Regions from separate parts of the Streptomyces sp. NPDC090088 genome, predicted to be linked through region 3. Evidence: riboswitches for the same ligand, from Rfam matches in the RefSeq annotation. Region 3 holds a riboswitch; each other region holds the start of a gene.

Region 1 (5,524 bases), on a different contig from region 3:
GCACCTCGGACAACACCTCTTGTTCGGCGACAGCGGAATCCCTCTCCAGCACTACGTACGTCCTGTACATTTTTTACAGAGAGTCCGGCCGCCGAGACCACACCTCGGCCGCGAGGAGGGGTATGCCATGACCCGACCGTCCGCCCGCTATGTCCTGCCCGAGTTCACCGAACGCACCAGCTCCGGGCAGCGCACCCTGGATCCGTACTCGAAGCTGCTGGAGGAGCGGATCGTCTTCCTGGGCACGCCGGTGGACGAGACCTCCGCCAACGACGTGATGGCGCAGCTGATGTATCTGGAACACGCGGCTCCGGAGCGGGACATCTCGCTGTACATCAACTCTCCGGGCGGGTCGTTCAGCGCGATGGCCGCGATCTACGACACGGTCCAGTACGTCACCTGTGACGTGGAGACGATCTGCCTGGGGCAGGCCGGGGCGTCCGCCGCCGTGCTGCTCGCGGCCGGCACGCCGGGCAAGCGGTCCGCGCTGCCGGGCGCCCGTGTCGTGCTCCAGCAGCCCTCGCTGCCCGAACCGGTACGGGGCCAGCCGAGTGATCTGGTCATCCGGGCGGCGGAGTTGGAGCGGGTCCGCGCGATGCTCGAAACGATGCTGGTCCGGCACACCGGGCGCACCCCCGAGCAGATCCACCAGGACCTGGAGCGGGACCTGGTGCTGGACGCGCGGGAGGCGCTGGCGTACGGGCTGGTGGACCGGGTCGTACCCACCCACCGGACCTCGCCCGGCCTGCCGGACGCGGGGTGATCCGGCGATGCTGCCACCGGAACTGCCGCCGCTGCCCGCGCTGACCCGCGCCGAGGGCGAGTTGATCGACCGTTACCTGGACGTGGTCGACCTGCTGGGCCGGATCAACCCGGCGCAGAACGAGGACACGTACCGCGGGCTGCGCGCCGCGCAGGCGCTGGTGCGCGCCGCGTCCGAGCTGCGTGACGCGCTGGCCCTGATGCACGGGCGGGGCGAGACGGAGCTGCACGGGGACACGCTGGCACGCGCGTTGCGGGTGCTCGACGGCGAGCGCCGGACCGCTCGCGTCGTACTCCCGCCGGACTGCGTACGGTGACCGCCGCAGAGGCCGGGCGGGGCGCGTCGACGCCCTGTCCGCGCCGGAGTTGAAACGGCCCAACGGGGTTACCCCCGTTCGGCGGAGCATGGCGTGGTTTTACCTGACCGACAGGCCCGCTCGGTACGCCCGTTCGAGGATGCCCGCCGAGCGCTTCTCCGCAGGTCCGGGGCTACGCAGGGCAGTTGACGATGAATCGAACACAGTACTGTCCACCCGAACGGGTGGGTGGTGAGTAACCCCACAAATCCCCGATTCCATTGGGATTTTCGGACACGTGTGAGTGAAGATCCCTGTCTGACGACAAGCCCCCGCCACAGCGGCGGGGCGGTCCGGGCGGACGCCGAGTCCTGCCGCCGCCCGGATTGACCCGTCGACAGAAGTGCATCGGCAGGAGTGGAGGACCCAAGCACGACGGGTCGCCGGGACGGTCACACCATGACCGGGCCGAGCAGCCCTTGGGGTGAAGCCGTGGCGACACGGCCGGGCAACTTCGCCAGCCCGAATCCGACAGGTCATCCTTCACAGGCGGCTGACGAAGGGTTGCGCATGACCGCGCTCAATCGCGTTCCGTCGCTCATGGTCCGGGCCGGTACGGCCTCGGCGCTGACGATCGCCGCCGTCGGCGGCTCGATCGTGATCCCGGGGGTCGCCTCCGACGCCTCGGCCGCCACGATGGGGACCAAGGCGCTTCAGGTCGCCGCGTCCAAGAAGGGCAAGCCCTACAGGTGGGGCGCCACCGGTCCGAACCGGTTCGACTGCTCCGGGCTGACGCTGTACTCGTTCAAGAAGGCGGGCAAGAAGCTGCCCCGTACGGCGGCCCAGCAGTACAACAAGACCCGTCACATCTCGGCCGGCAACCGCAAGGCCGGGGACCTGGTCTTCTTCCACTCGGGTTCCAGCGTCTACCACGTCGGCATCTACGCCGGGAAGGGAAAGATCTGGCACGCCCCGAAGACCGGGGACGTGGTCAAGCTCCAGAAGATCTGGACGAAGAGCGTCTGGTACGGCCGCGTCAGCTGACGCGCCCACCGGTCGGCCGGCGGGAACCCGGGGCTACGGTTCCTGCTGGCCGGCGGCGGTGACGGTGCCGGCCGGGACGGTCCAGGGGAGTTCGATGGAGACGGTCTTGCCGCCTTCGCGGGTGGGGCGTACGCGGAGTTTGCCGCCGCATTCGGCGGTCAGCCAGCGGATGATGACCATGCCGCGGCCGTTGTCCTGCTGGACCGCGGCGGGAAGTCTCTTGGGGAATCGCGGATGACTGTCCGTGACGCCGATGCGCAGGTGTTCGTCACGGTCGAGGATCATGTCCACCGTGAAGGTGGGTGACTGTCCGAAGGTGTGCTGTACGGCGTTGGTGGCGAGTTCGGAGACGATGAGGCGGATGGTGTCCGCGGTCTCCGTCTCCGGTGGCAGTCCCCACTCCGCGAGGACGTCCAGCACGTAGGAGCGGGCCGTGGAGACCGAGGCGGGATCGCTCGGCAGAGTGACGGATGCTTCCAGATGGTCTGCCATGGCGAGGTCGTCCCTTTCCTCGGGACCGGAGTCCGACACGGTGCGGAAGGTTCGAGTACGGTCCCGGACTGGTGCTTCTTCGTCAGACTGCCATTACCGGGCCGGTCACGGGGAGCGATCCACCAAGATATGCATATATCTGTCGCTCGAAGCGGTGAACTCTGCGACCTCAGACCGTATTTGGGCGGCTCGGAAGGAGTAAGGAGTAGCCCATGCAGAACGGTCCCGCGGTACGCCGCCGGAAACTGGGCGCCGAACTGCGCATGCTGCGCACCGGTGCGGGTCTCACGAGCGGTGAGGCCGCCCGTCTGGTGGGCTGGCATCAGTCGAAGGTGAGCCGGATCGAGACCGGCGCCAGCGGTGTGAAACCGGCCGATGTGCGGTTACTCCTCGACGCCTACGGAGTGGTCGAAGGGCAACTGCGGGAGTTGCTGCTGGTGTTGGCGGGGTCCGAGGACACGGCCGGGCGGCACCACTGGTGGCACGCCTATCGGGGGGTGCTGCCGCCCGCCTACCGGGATTTCATCAGCCTGGAATCGCAGGCCGGGGCGATGCGCACGCTGGAGACCCTGGTCGTCCCGGGGCTGCTGCAGACCCCCGAGTACGCGCGTGCCGTGACCCGGGTGGCCGCCGACGGGCTCGACGACGAGGCCCTGGACGCCCTGGTGGAGGTACGTCTGGCCAGGCAGGACGTGCTGCGCAACGACCCGCCGCTGGAGCTCAGCGCGGTACTCGACGAGGCGGTGCTGCGCCGGGAGGTCGGCGGTCCGGGGGTGATGACACGGCAGCTGGCGCGGCTGATGGAGGCGGCCCGGCTGCCCCAGGTACGGCTCCAGGTACTGCCGTTCGCGGCGGGGGCGCATATCGGCATCACCGGGCCTTTCGTAATCTTCTCATTTCCGAGCACTTCTGATCTGGATGTGGTTGTTCTCGACCAGTTGACGAGTAGCCTCTACCTGGAGCGGAAAGAAGACCTCCAGGCCTACGCGGAGGCCTTCAACACCCTTCAGATCCACGCCCTTTCGCCCGAGGACTCGTTGGATTACATCGCCGGGATACAGGACGGCGCGTAAGGAGGCACCATGACTGCACTGCCTCGGAACGTACCTTCAAGTGCTGATCTGCACGGATTGCGGTGGCTGCGCAGCAGCTACAGCACCGGTGCGAACAACTGCGTGGAGACGGCACGGCCGCACTCCGGCCCACCGGCCGGACTGCTCGCCGTACGCGACTCCAAGAACCCGGCCGGACCCGCGCTGCTCTTCTCCCCCGAGAGCTGGGCGAGTTTCGTGGCCGCGGTCAGCGACTGATCAGCGCTCCCCGCTGATCAGGTTGCGAACAAAACTGATCAGTATGCAACCGAATCCGTAATCGACTCCGTATCCGCATCCGAGCGCAGCCCGGCCGTGTCACGCCGACTCATGGTCGTGTTTCGCCGATCACACGTACAGCGCGTTCGATCTCGGCCCCGGAGAGGTCCGCGCGGGCGGTCAGCCGCAGCCGTGAGATGCCGTCCGGCACGGAAGGCGGACGGAAGCAGCCCACGGCCAGGCCTGCCGTACGGCAGTCGGCCGCCCAACGCACGGCCCCCTCCGGGGACGGTGCCCGCACGGAGACCACCGCGGCGTCCGGCCGTACCGCTTCCAGGCCCGCGGCGGTCAGCCGTGCGTGCAGGTCGGCGGCCACCTCGCGGGCCCGGGCCGCCCGCCCGGGCTCGCGTCGCAGCAGCCGCAGGGCCGCGAGGGCCGCCCCCGCCGCGGCGGGGGCCAGGCCGGTGTCGAAGATGAAGGTGCGGGCCGCGTTGACCAGGTGGTCGATCACCCGGGCCGGTCCGAACACGACCCCGCCCTGGCTGCCCAGCGACTTGGAGAGGGTCGCCGTGACGACCACGTCGTCGGCGCCGGAGAGCCCGGCCGCGTACGCGGCTCCCCGCCCGCCGTCCCCGAGGACCCCGAGCCCGTGCGCGTCGTCGACGAGCAGCCCGGCGCCGCGCTCCCGGCACGCCGCGGCCAGCCCGGCCAGCGGCGCCGCGTCGCCGTCCACCGAGAACACCGTGTCGGAGACGACCACCGCGGGTCCCTCGTGGGTGCCGAGCGCCTTGCGCACGGCGTCCGGGTCGGCGTGTCCGACGACCTGGGTGGTGCCCCGGGCCAGCCGGCAGCCGTCGATCAGGGAGGCGTGGTTGAGCGCGTCGGAGACGATCAGGGAGCCGTGCGGGCCGAGCGTGGTGACGGCAGCCAGGTTGGCGGCGTAGCCGGAGGAGAAGACCAGGGCCGCCTCGAACCCGCTGAATTCGGCCAGCTCGCGCTCCAGCTCGGTGTGGAGCTCGGTGGTGCCGGTCACCAGCCGGGAGCCGGTGGAGCCGCCGCCCCAGGTCCGGGCCGCCTCGGCGGCGCCCGCGGCGATCTCCGGGTGGTGGGCGAGGCCCAGGTAGTCGTTGCTCGCCAGGTCCAGCAGCGGCGAGTCGGCGGGGCGGGGGCGCAGGGTCCGTACGAGTCCGGCGCGGCGGCGCTGTTCCGCCTGTCCGTCGATCCAGCCGAACGCCATGACCCCTCCGGTGATTTTGTAGGCAGTGGACAGACCCTAGCGGGACGACCGGTCACGCACTGTGTGGCAATACCCACACGTCGAACTGACAGGGTTGTGCAAACTCTCCTTGGCCCGGAGCAGCCTCGTAGTACAGGATCGGCTCTCATGGACCTGCTGAACACGCTGGTGGACAAGGGGCTTCGGCGCGAGCTGCCGACCCGCGAGGAAGCGCTCGCCGTTCTGGCGACCTCCGACGACGACGTGCTCGATGTGGTGGCCGCGGCCGGCAAGGTGCGCCGGCAGTGGTTCGGCCGGCGCGTGAAACTCAACTACCTGGTCAACCTCAAGTCCGGTCTGTGCCCGGAGGACTGCTCCTACTGCTCGCAGCGCCTCGGCTCCAC
Region 2 (5,524 bases), on a different contig from region 3:
TCGGGGCCCGGCACGTGCTTCATCAGCGTGTCCAGGTCCGCGTTCGGATAGCGGATCAGATGGCGGGCGGCGGCGATCACCTCGCCGAGGTTGTGCGGCGGCATGTTGGTCGCCATGCCGACCGCGATGCCCGACGAGCCGTTCACCAGCAGGTTCGGGAAGGCGGCGGGCAGCGCCACCGGCTCCTGCTCCTGGCCGTCGTAGTTGGGCGAGAAGTCGACCGTGTCCTCGTCGATCGACTCGGTCATCAGGCTGGTCGCCTCGGCCATCCGGCACTCGGTGTACCGCATGGCGGCCGGCGGGTCGTCGTTGCCCAGGGAGCCGAAGTTGCCGTGGCCGTCGACCAGCGGGACACGCATCGAGAACGGCTGCGCCATGCGCACCAGCGCGTCGTAGATCGACGCGTCGCCGTGCGGGTGCAACTTGCCCATCACTTCGCCGACCACGCGCGCGCACTTCACGTAGGCGCGGTCGGGGCGCACGCCCATCTCGTTCATCTGGTAGACGATCCGGCGGTGCACCGGCTTGAGGCCGTCGCGGGCGTCCGGCAGGGCGCGCGAGTAGATGACCGAGTACGCGTACTCGAGGTAGGAGCCGCGCATCTCGTCCACGACGTCGATGTCGAGGATTCTCTCCTCGAACGAGTCGTCGGGCGGCGGGGTCTTCGTGCTGCGGCGGGCCATCGCTGCCGGCTCCTTGCTCATGCGTGAACGGATCTGACGCGGACCATTGTGGACCGCGGTACTGACAACGCGGGCCAGGACCCGGTCTCCGCGGCCCGCCCCGGTGCCTCGGCGGCGTTCGGGAGCGGGTGGGACGCAGGCTACGCGATCCGCTCTGGGCGTACGTCGTGCGGGAACTTCGCCGGGTCCCCGCACGCTTGCATACAGTGGCAGGACCGGCAGAAAAACCGCGGTTCTACACCGCTTCCGCGAGCGAAGGGACGTACATGCCCATGGGTCACACGACCACGGCCGAGGCAGGCTCCGGAGGCCTGACAGCGACCGAACACCGCTTGGCCAACGGTCTGCGCGTGGTGCTCTCCGAGGACCACCTGACCCCGGTCGCCGCGGTCTGCCTCTGGTACGACGTCGGTTCCCGGCACGAAGTCAAGGGCCGTACCGGCCTGGCTCACCTTTTCGAGCACCTGATGTTCCAGGGCTCAGCCCAGGTGAAGGGCAACGGCCACTTCGAGCTCGTCCAGGGCGCCGGCGGTTCGCTCAACGGCACCACGAGCTTCGAGCGCACCAACTACTTCGAGACCATGCCCGCCCACCAGCTGGAGCTCGCCCTCTGGCTGGAGGCCGACCGGATGGGCTCCCTGCTCGCCGCCCTGGACGACGAGTCGATGGAGAACCAGCGCGACGTCGTCAAGAACGAGCGCCGCCAGCGGTACGACAACGTGCCCTACGGCACGGCCTTCGAGAAGCTGACCGCCCTCGCCTACCCGGAGGGCCACCCCTACCACCACACGCCGATCGGCTCGATGGCCGACCTGGACGCGGCCACCCTGGAGGACGCCCGCGCGTTCTTCCGCACCTACTACGCGCCCAACAACGCCGTTCTGTCGGTCGTCGGCGACATCGACCCGCAGCAGACGCTCGCCTGGGTCGAGAGGTACTTCGGCTCCATCCCGGCGCACGACGGCAAGCCCACCCCGCGCGACGGCTCGCTGCCCGAGACCATGGGCGAGGAGCTGCGCGAGGTCGTCGTGGAGGAGGTCCCCTCGCGGGCGCTGATGGCCGCCTACCGGCTCCCGGAGGACGGCACGCGCGCGTCCGACGCGGCCGACCTGGCTCTCACCGTCCTCGGCGGCGGCGAGTCCTCCCGCCTGTACAACCGCCTGGTCCGGCGCGACCGTACGGCCGTCGCGGCCGGGTTCGGCCTGCTGCGGCTCGCCGGGGCGCCCTCCCTGGGCTGGCTGGACGTGAAGACCTCCGGTGACGTCGAGGTGCCGGTCATCGAGACCGCCATCGACGAGGAGCTCGCCCGGTTCGCCGCGGAGGGCCCCACGCCCGAGGAGATGGAGCGCGCCCAGGCCCAGTTGGAGCGTGAGTGGCTGGACCGGCTGGGCACCGTCGCGGGCCGCGCGGACGAACTGTGCCGGTTCGCCGTCCTGTTCGGCGACCCGCAGCTCGCCCTGACCGCCGTCCAGCGCGTCCTGACGGTCACCCCCGAGGAGGTCCAGGAGGTCGCCAAGGCCCGCCTGCGCCCCGACAACCGCGCGGTGCTCGTCTACGAGCCGCTGTCCGAGGAGTCCGCGGAGCACACCGAGGAGGCGGGGCGCGGCGAGGACCCGGAGCAGGAAGCGACCGTAGCGGCCGGCAACGAGAACGAGGAGACGGCCAAGTGACCGAGCTCGCCAGCATGGACTTCCACCCGCAGCCCCAGCCGGGCGAGGCCAGGCCCTGGGCCTTCCCGGCCCCCGAGCGCGGCACCCTGGACAACGCCCTGACCGTGCTGCGTTGCCACCGCCCCGGCCAGCAGGTCGTCGCCGTCGAGGTGCTCCTGGACGCGCCCCTGGACGCCGAACCGGCCAGCCTGGACGGCGTGGCCACGATCATGGCGCGCGCCTTCTCCGAGGGCACCGACAAGCACTCGGCCGAGGAGTACGCCGCCGAGCTGGAGCGGGCCGGCGCCACCCTCGACGCGCACGCCGACCACTCCGGCGTCCGGATCAGCCTGGAGGTCCCGGCCTCCCGCCTCGCCAAGGGCCTCGGGCTGCTCTCCGACGCCCTCAGGGCGCCCGCCTTCGCCGACAGCGAGGTCGAGCGGCTGGTCCGCAACCGCCTCGACGAGATCCCGCACGAGCTGGCCAACCCCAGCCGCCGCGCCGCCAAGGAGCTCTACAAGGAGCTCTTCCCGTCGACCGCGCGGATGTCCCGTCCGCGCCAGGGCACCGAGGACACCGTCGAGAAGATCGACGCGGCCGCCGTCCGCGCGTTCTACGACCGTCATGTGCGGCCCGCCACCGCTACCGCGGTCGTCGTCGGCGACCTCACCGGCATCGACCTGGACGAGCTGCTCGGCGAGACCCTGGGCGCCTGGAGCGGCTCCACCGGGCAGCCCCGCCCCGTGCCGCCGGTCACCGCCGACGACAACGGCCGGGTCGTCATCGTGGATCGCCCCGGCGCCGTCCAGACGCAGCTGCTCATCGGCCGCGTCGGCCCCGACCGGCACGACCGGGTCTGGCCCGCCCAGGTGCTCGGCACCTACTGCCTGGGCGGCACCCTCACCTCGCGCCTGGACCGCGTCCTGCGTGAGGAGAAGGGCTACACCTACGGAGTCCGCTCCTTCGGCCAGGTCCTGCGCTCCGCCCCCGACGGCACCGGCGCCTCGATGCTCGCCATCAGCGGCTCCGTGGACACCCCGAACACCGGTCCCGCCCTCCAGGACCTGTGGACGGTGCTGCGCACTCTCGCCGCCGAGGGCCTCACGGACGCCGAGCGCGATGTGGCCGTGCAGAACCTCGTCGGCGTGGCGCCGCTCAAGTACGAGACGGCGGCGGCCGTCGCGGGCACCCTGGCCGACCAGGTCGAGCAGCACCTGCCCGACGACTTCCAGGCCACGCTCTACCGGCAACTGGCCGCCACCGGCACCGTGGAGGCCACCGCGGCCGTCGTGAACGCCTTCCCGGTGGACCGTCTGGTGACCGTCCTCGTCGGTGACGCGGCGCAGATCAAGGAGCCCGTCGAGGCCCTCGGGATCGGGACCGTCACGGTCGTCGCCGCCGAGTAGCCGGACGGCGGACACGCGCGCGTGCGAGGGCCCTGGTGACCGTGGTGTCACCAGGGCCCTTAAATGTCCGAATTGGGGCGGAGGTTGCCTGTCTGCCCTGTGGGATGCGCTACAAAAACCGTGATCCGTTTGGGCATTGAAAGCCTGCCCTCATAGGTTCTTCCGGGCTGTCCGTCAGGCAGTGCGCCGCGTCCGCGGCACCGGACAGCCATCGCCGAGTCCCCGTACGGCGCGAGCCAGGGGAGCCGGGGACCCACGTCGTCCCTGGGGTGAATCGGGCGCCCGCGCGAGCCGCGAGGGGGCCCGTAGGAGACCTTCCTGCTCCGAACCCGTCAGCTAACCCGGTAGGCGAGAGGGAAGGAAAGGACCAGCCTCTACATGGCGTTCATGTGCGCCTCCGGGAAGCACCGTCGTCCCGGCCGGGTGAAGCGCACCACCGCGCAGGCCGCCGGTATCGCGGCTCTCACCACCACGGGTGTCCTCGGCACCGTCTCCGCAGCCCCGGCGCTCGCCGCCGAGAACTCCGTCGAGCAGACCGGCCTCACCCCGGTCATCACGGTCAGCGACACGGTCGCCGACCAGATCGACGCCCAGGCCGCCGCGCAGCAGGCCGCCGCCGACCGCAAGGCCGCCGAGGAGGCCGCGCGCAAGAAGGCCGTCGCGGAGGTGAAGAAGGAGCGCGCGGCCAAGGCGCGCGCCGCGCGGGAGGCCGAGCGCAAGCGCCTCAACGCCTTCGTCGCGCCGATCTCCGACTCGTACGTCTCCACCGGCTACAAGACCGGCGGCTCCCTGTGGTCCTCGGGCGCCCACACCGGCATCGACTTCCACGCGGCCAGTGGCACGGTCGTGCACGCCGTCGGCACCGGCACGGTCGTCTCCACCGGCTGGGGCGGGGCCTACGGCAACCAGATCGTCATCAAGATGGCCGACGGCATGTACACCCAGTACGGCCACCTGTCGTCCATAGGCGTCTCGGTGGGCCAGCAGGTCACCCCGGGCCAGCAGATCGGCCTCTCCGGGTCCACGGGCAACACGACCGGCCCGCACCTCCACTTCGAGGCCCGCACGACCCCCGAGTACGGCTCGGACGTCGATCCGGTCGCCTACCTCCGCAAGCACGGCGTGAACGTCTGACGCGGACGGTGTGAGCACCGCGAGATCTTCCGAAGCCCCGGCTCCCGAGCCGGGGCTTTCGCCGTTTTCGCGCCCTTGCTGTCCAAAATATATCCATGGAATCCGGCCCCCCGTCGGAAATTCCCGCTCATTGCAATAGAGTCACGGAACGGGCGCCACTCGGCGGCGTTTCACGGGGATTAAGGCGGAGGTCGGTCATGCGTATTCCGGCGCACTCGGTATGCACGGCGATCCGGGACGACATCGTCGCGGGTGTCTACGAGCGCGGCAGCCGGCTCACCGAGGAACTCCTGGCCCGCCGCTACGGCGTCTCGCGCGTCCCCGTCCGCGAGGCCCTGCGCACGCTGGAGGCCGAGGGCTTCGTGGTCACGCGCCGGCACGCGGGCGCGTGCGTCGCCGAACCGAGCGAGCAGGAGGCCGCCGACCTGCTGGAGATGCGCCTGCTGCTGGAGCCGCTGGGCGCCTCCCGGGCCGCCCAGCGCCGCACCGAGGCCCACCTGAAGGTGTTGCGCGGACTCGTCAGGCTGGGCCAGGAACGGGCCCGCCGGGGCAGCAGCGAGGACCTGCGCTCGCTGGGCGGCTGGTTCCACGAGACGCTCGCCCAGGCCACCGGCAGCCACGCCCTGACCTCGACCCTCACCCAGCTGCGGCA
Region 3 (5,524 bases):
CTGGGGTTCCGTCTGGGGTGCGGTGGAGGAGGTCTCCTGGCCCGCCGGGGCGGCGACGGCGCCGCTGGTCGGCGTCTCGGTGTCGGGCCGCTGCGTCGGCCGGCTGATGGCACCGCCGCCGGCGTCGCCCGAGGTGCCCGATCCGGTGCCGGACGACTTCTTGGGGGACGCGCTCGCGTAGACCCTCGGCAGCCCGGTGTCGCCGGGCGTGGTCTGCGTGGCGGGCGTGTCCGCCGGCGGCTCGGACGGCCGGGCACTCTCGCTCGGGTTCCCGGCCGGGCTCTCCGGCTCGCTCGGCGGGGTGACCGGGGTCGCCGTCCCGGCCGGCGGGGTGTCGCCGGACCCGGCCGTCTCGCTCGGGGTGGGCTCGGCGCTCTGCGACGGCGGCTCCTGCTGGTCTCCGCCCGCCCCGCAGGTCCGGCCGGAGTTGATGCAGTCGACCATCTCCCGCATCAGCTTCTCGTCGAAGACGTTGATGAAGTCGCCGTGGTCGGTGACCGGCTTGTGCAGCTGTTCGGGGAACGAGTCCACCGCGAACAGCGGGACCGTGCGGCCGCCGTCCTGGAGGCTCGGCGCGTCGACGTCGTAGACGATGCGCTGCACCAGCTGCGGGATCGCCTCGAACCCGGCCGGGCAGCTGCCGTCCGCGGCCTCGAACGCCACATGGGTGCGGTGGTTGGCGCTGTCGATGTTCCGGCCGTCCCAGCAGCTCTGGAACCTGAACGTGCGCACCACGTCGCTGCCCGAGGGGCAGAGCGGGTACTTGTCCTTGAGCTGGCGGTCCTCGAAGCCGGTGCAGCTCCAGGAGGCGTTGGCGTTGGTGGGGCCGTTGACGAAGGCCTTGGCGTCGCCGGTGATGATGCGCAGCAGGCGGGGCATCTCGGTGACCTTGGAGGTGGGGTTGCCCTCGAAGGTGAGCGTGACCTCCTTCGCCGTGACGATCTGTCCGGCGTTGCCCTCGGTGCCACCGCCCGGCTTGTCGGCGTCCCGCTCCTGCTTGCCGTTCTGCAGCCGCAGGACCGGCCAGTAGTACGTGGACTTGTCGCCCTGGTCGACACAGCTGGTGTCGGCGTCGGCGAGGTCCTGGTCGCTGGCGAAGGCGTTGTTGGACTGGTTGCCGATGTAGTCGTGGAAGTGGTGGGCGCCGTTGGAGACACCGGGCGCGACGATCACGTTGTCCGAGTTGAACAGGCCGTTCGCGTTGACGCCGCAGCTGGAGGCGAAGGTGCCGGTGGAGCCGCCGGACTGCTCGGCCGGGGTCCGCACATTGGGCTGGACGGTGGTGATGTCGGCGTAGTCGGCGGCGACCGGACCGTTGCCGCCCTGACCGCCCTGGCCCGCCTGTCCGCCGGTGCCCGTGCCGGTACCGGTGCTGCTGCCCTGACTGGGCGTGGCGCTCTCCTGCGGTGCCGCCGACTGCTCGCCGCCCTGGTTCGAGGAGCGCAGGGTGCAGGCGGCGAGGTCGTCGAGGCCCTGGGGGCGGTCGCCCTCCCGGTCGATGGCGTCGGCGATCCGGCCGAGCGTCTCGGACCGCTTCTCCTTCAGCGGATTCATGATCGTCTGGTCGGCGAGGCCGGGGTTCTGCTCGATCGCCGCGGCGGATTCCTTGAGTTGCTGGTAGGCGGCCGCGATCTGCTGGTCCAGCTCGGCGAGTTCACGGTCGACGTCGGACCGGGCCCCGTCGGGCACCGCCGTCAACTCGGCGCCGACGTCGGGGCAGTAGACCGTGGGCGCGGAGAGCACCTGGCCCTGCCAGGGCTGCTGGTCCGAGCCGCCCTCGGTGGCCGACGCGTAGACGTTCACCGCGACCAGTCCTCCCCCGCCGAGCATCAGCGCGACCGCTGCGAAGGTCGCGCGTCGTGCACCGGTCGGTCGTCTGCGCCTGTTGCGTCTCAAGGTCGTACTCACGGTCGTACCCCTGGGTGGTCGTGGGCGGCCGGGCATGGAAATCCCCGGCTTCATACGGACCGCGGCACCGCCGTGTTCAACGGTCCCAGAAATTCACGGTGACCTCACAGGTAGCATCATCGAGGAGTGACCATCCAACTACGGAGCGAACTCATCGGGGACCCGGATCGCGCCGCGCGATTTTTATATTTCATGGGAAACTGGTGCGAAAACGGCGGGGAGGTGACCCTGTCATGAGCGAGGCGGAGATCGACTACGCGGCGGTGTTCCAGACACTGCCCGGGATGGTGGCCCTGTTGACCCCCGAGTTGGTGTACGCGGACGCCAACGAGGAGTTCCTGCGCATGGCCGGGCGCAAGCGCGAGGACATGATCGGCCGGTATCTCTTCGACGTGTTCCCGGACAACCCGAACGACAGCACCGCGACCGGTATGCGCAACCTGGAGACCTCACTGCTGCGGGTGCTGGCCACCGGCGAGCGGGACACCATGGCCCTGCAGCGGTACGACGTGGAGCTCCCCGACCGGCCCGGGCACTGGGAGCAGCGCTACTGGAGCCCGGTGAACGTGCCGGTCCTCGGCCCGGACGGGAAGGTCGTGCTGCTGGTGCACCGGGTCGAGGAGGTCACCGAGCTGATCCGGGCGCGCCGGACCGTCGGCGACGGCCGGACCCAGGTCCTGGAGGCCGAGCTGTACCGGCGCGCGGGCGAACTGCAGGAGATCAACGAGCAGCTGCGGCAGGCGCACGCCCGGGAGCGCGAGGTGGCGGTCGCCCTCCAGGAGGCGATGCTGCCCGCTCCCCGGCAGCTGGAGCACCACCGGGCGGCCGTGCGCTACCGGCCGGCCACCGGGTCGCTGCACGTGTGCGGCGACTGGTACGACCTGGTCGACCTGGTCAGCGGCGACTGCATCGGCGTCTCGGTCGGCGACGTGGTCGGGCACGGGCTCGAAGCGGCCTGTGTCATGGGGCAGTTGCGCAGTGCGCTCAGCGCGGTCTCCCGGGTGGCCGAGGGCCCGGCGCAGGCGCTCGGCGTACTGGGGCGGTACGCGCACGTGATCGACGGCGCCGAGTCGGCCACCGCCGTGACGGCGTTCGTCGACTTCGCCCGCCACACGGTCACCTACAGCAGCGCCGGGCACCCGCCGCCCGCCCTGCTGCACCCCGGCGGACGGGTGGAACTCCTCGACCGGGCCACCGATCCCCCGCTCGACGCCCGCCCCGATCCGCTGCCGCGCCCGCAGGCCGTCACCGCGTTCGAGGACGGCGCCACCCTTGTCCTCTATACCGACGGACTCGTCGAGCGCCGCCACGAGGACATCGACACCGGGCTCGCCCGGCTCACCCGATCCCTCGCCGCGCACCGCGAGTTGGACCCCGAGGATCTCGCCGACGCCGTCCTGCGGGAGCTGCTGCCACCGGAGGGCGCGACCGACGACACCGCCCTGGTCGTCGTACGACTGTGATCGGCGGATGCGCGAAATGCCGTCCCGCGCAGCCCCATACCGAACAGTACGACGAACATCACAAATACGTATCGGACATTACGCACGTCAACCTTCACACGAGTGACACAAGTTGGCTAAGTTGACGGGTAAGCCGCTCGGCTCCCCCCGGCGAATCCCGTCGGGCCGCGCGGCCTCCGCCGAGTCCGGCGCCCTCGTGGGGCGATCCGGAGCCGGGGACCCAACCGATCACTGGGGTGAATCGGCCAACTGCCCACAGGGGCAAGGGCCGTAGGGCATACCTTCCGGATTCGACGCCCGAACCCGACAGCTAACCCGGTAGGCGGAGTACGGAAGGAGCACGACCCCCATGGCGTCCGAGAGCCGTGACGAGGTTCGACAGCGGATCAACAACCTCTACGACCAGGCCGAGAACGCCACCGGGAACTACAACGCCACCCGTGCGATGAGCGGAGGCTCGCGCTCACGCGGTGTCCCGCTGTTCAAGCGGCCCCGCCGTGACGATCCGGGGCTGGACAACATCGCGCGGGAGTGGTTCGACGGCGCGCGTTCGAGGCTGGGGCCGAGCGTCCCCGCCGCGCTGCCCTCCGACCGCATGCCCGACCGGCCCGGCCCGCGCCGGCCCGTCAGCTCCATGGCCGCCGACCTGCTCGGCCAGCTGGAGGGCTCCGGTCCGTCCCGGCTGGAGCTGACCGCGGGACCCTCGGGGCAGACCGAGATCGAGGTCGTCCGCGAACTGCCGGCGCGCCCGAAGCTGGAGCTGACGGCCGGGCCCGCCGCCGCACTGCCCGCCGGGCCGTCGAGCCCGCCCAAGGCCCTGTCCGCCGCCGCGCCGCAGCGGGCCGCGCCGGGCACCTCCAAGACCAAGAACCAGCTCAAGATCGCCAAGGCCCGCGAGCTGCTGTCCCAGCGCACCGGACAGCGTGCGGTGGCGGCGCTCGAGGCGGCCCCCGCCGCGCAGACGCAGATCTCGTGGGGCGTCACCGAGGCCCAGGCCCCGGCGCAGCAGCAGTGGGCGGCCCCCGCCATGGGCATCCCGGCCCAGCGCACCGACAGCGGCTCCTTCGGGTCCGGCGCGCCCGCCGGCCCGGGCAGGCTCCCGGCGTCGACCCCGTCGGACACCGGCACCATCCCCGTCGTGTCCCCCTCGGACACCGGCACCTTCCGCATCATGTCCCCCGGCACCGGCACCCCCCAGCGCAGGAACCCGGCAGGCGCCGGCGCGTCCCGCGTCATGGCCCCCGGCGGTGCGGGCACGCCCCAGCCGATGCCCCCGATGGACGCCGCCGCCTCCCGCGTCATGAGCCCGGGCAGCGCCCCCGCTACCCAGGTCATGCCTCCGGTGGACATGGGCGCCTCGCGCGTCATGAGCCCAGGCGGCGCGGCCGCGACTCAGGTCATGCCCACGGTGGACACGGGCGCCTCCCGCGTCATGAGCCCGGGCAGCGCCGGCGCGCCGCAGCCGATGCCCCCGATGGACCTCGGCGCCTCCCGGGTGATGAGCCCGGGCAGCGCCCCCGCGACGCAGGCCATGCCTCAGATGGACATGGGCGCCTCGCGCGTCATGAGCCCGGGCAGCGCGGTCGCGCCCCAGGCCATGCCCCAGATGGACACCAGCGGCTCCCGGGTCATGGCCCCGGGCGGTACGGGTGCCTTCCCTGCCGCCGGGTCCATGGACATGGGCGGCGTCCCGACCCCGGCGCCGGGGGACACCGGTTCCTTCCGCATCATGACCCCGGGCGCCACGGGCTCGTTCCCGATGCCGACGTCGCCCGACGCGGGTGCCTACCCGGGCGCGGGCCCGTCGGAGCCGGCCGCCGCGTATGCCGCTGCGGCACCCGCCGCGCCCATGTCGGCCCCGATGGACGCCGGGGCCTTCCAGGCCATGGCGCCCAACGCGACCGCCGCCTACGCGAGCGCGCCCCCGGCCGCGGCCGACCTCGGCTACGCGGTCGCCGCCGACCCCGGCTACCCGGCCGCCGCGTACGCCGCGGCTGCCCCCGCCGCCGCCATGGCCGCCATGCCGCAGGCCGACCTCGGCACCGGGGCCTACTTCGCGGCGCCCGGCGCCGACCTGGGCGGCTACGCCGTCGGTATGCAGCCCCCGGCCGCCGCCTACGCCGCCGCCCCGGCGCCGGTCGCGCCCGCCGCGC

The links. A riboswitch is a leader RNA that binds a small molecule or an ion and turns the genes downstream of it on or off. The one in region 3 is predicted to bind cyclic di-AMP.
Region 1: linked by a shared signal. The riboswitch ahead of ACIPSJ_RS43550 (C40 family peptidase) and the one ahead of ACIPSJ_RS20865 (NlpC/P60 family protein) in region 3 are both predicted to bind cyclic di-AMP.
Region 2: linked by a shared signal. The riboswitch ahead of ACIPSJ_RS36290 (M23 family metallopeptidase) and the one ahead of ACIPSJ_RS20865 (NlpC/P60 family protein) in region 3 are both predicted to bind cyclic di-AMP.

The regions. Positions count from the first base shown of each region.
Region 1 covers NZ_JBIVDZ010000011.1:283,938-289,461, forward strand. The annotation lists gene ACIPSJ_RS43540 (ATP-dependent Clp protease proteolytic subunit) at 128-763, shown strand; gene ACIPSJ_RS43545 (hypothetical protein) at 771-1,079, shown strand; cyclic di-AMP (ydaO/yuaA leader) riboswitch at 1,441-1,625, shown strand; gene ACIPSJ_RS43550 (C40 family peptidase) at 1,629-2,102, shown strand; gene ACIPSJ_RS43555 (ATP-binding protein) at 2,136-2,594, opposite strand; gene ACIPSJ_RS43560 (helix-turn-helix transcriptional regulator) at 2,807-3,667, shown strand; gene ACIPSJ_RS43565 (DUF397 domain-containing protein) at 3,677-3,904, shown strand; gene ACIPSJ_RS43570 (8-amino-7-oxononanoate synthase) at 4,014-5,141, opposite strand; gene bioB (biotin synthase BioB) at 5,289-5,524, shown strand, end outside.
Region 2 covers NZ_JBIVDZ010000008.1:531,821-537,344, reverse strand. The annotation lists gene ACIPSJ_RS36305 (DNA topoisomerase IV subunit A) at 1-683, opposite strand, end outside; gene ACIPSJ_RS36300 (pitrilysin family protein) at 950-2,353, shown strand; gene ACIPSJ_RS36295 (M16 family metallopeptidase) at 2,350-3,738, shown strand; cyclic di-AMP (ydaO/yuaA leader) riboswitch at 3,941-4,104, shown strand; gene ACIPSJ_RS36290 (M23 family metallopeptidase) at 4,117-4,872, shown strand; gene ACIPSJ_RS36285 (GntR family transcriptional regulator) at 5,070-5,524, shown strand, end outside.
Region 3 covers NZ_JBIVDZ010000004.1:150,727-156,250, forward strand. The annotation lists gene ACIPSJ_RS20855 (DUF1996 domain-containing protein) at 1-1,830, opposite strand, end outside; gene ACIPSJ_RS20860 (PP2C family protein-serine/threonine phosphatase) at 2,142-3,371, shown strand; cyclic di-AMP (ydaO/yuaA leader) riboswitch at 3,539-3,712, shown strand; gene ACIPSJ_RS20865 (NlpC/P60 family protein) at 3,721-5,524, shown strand, end outside.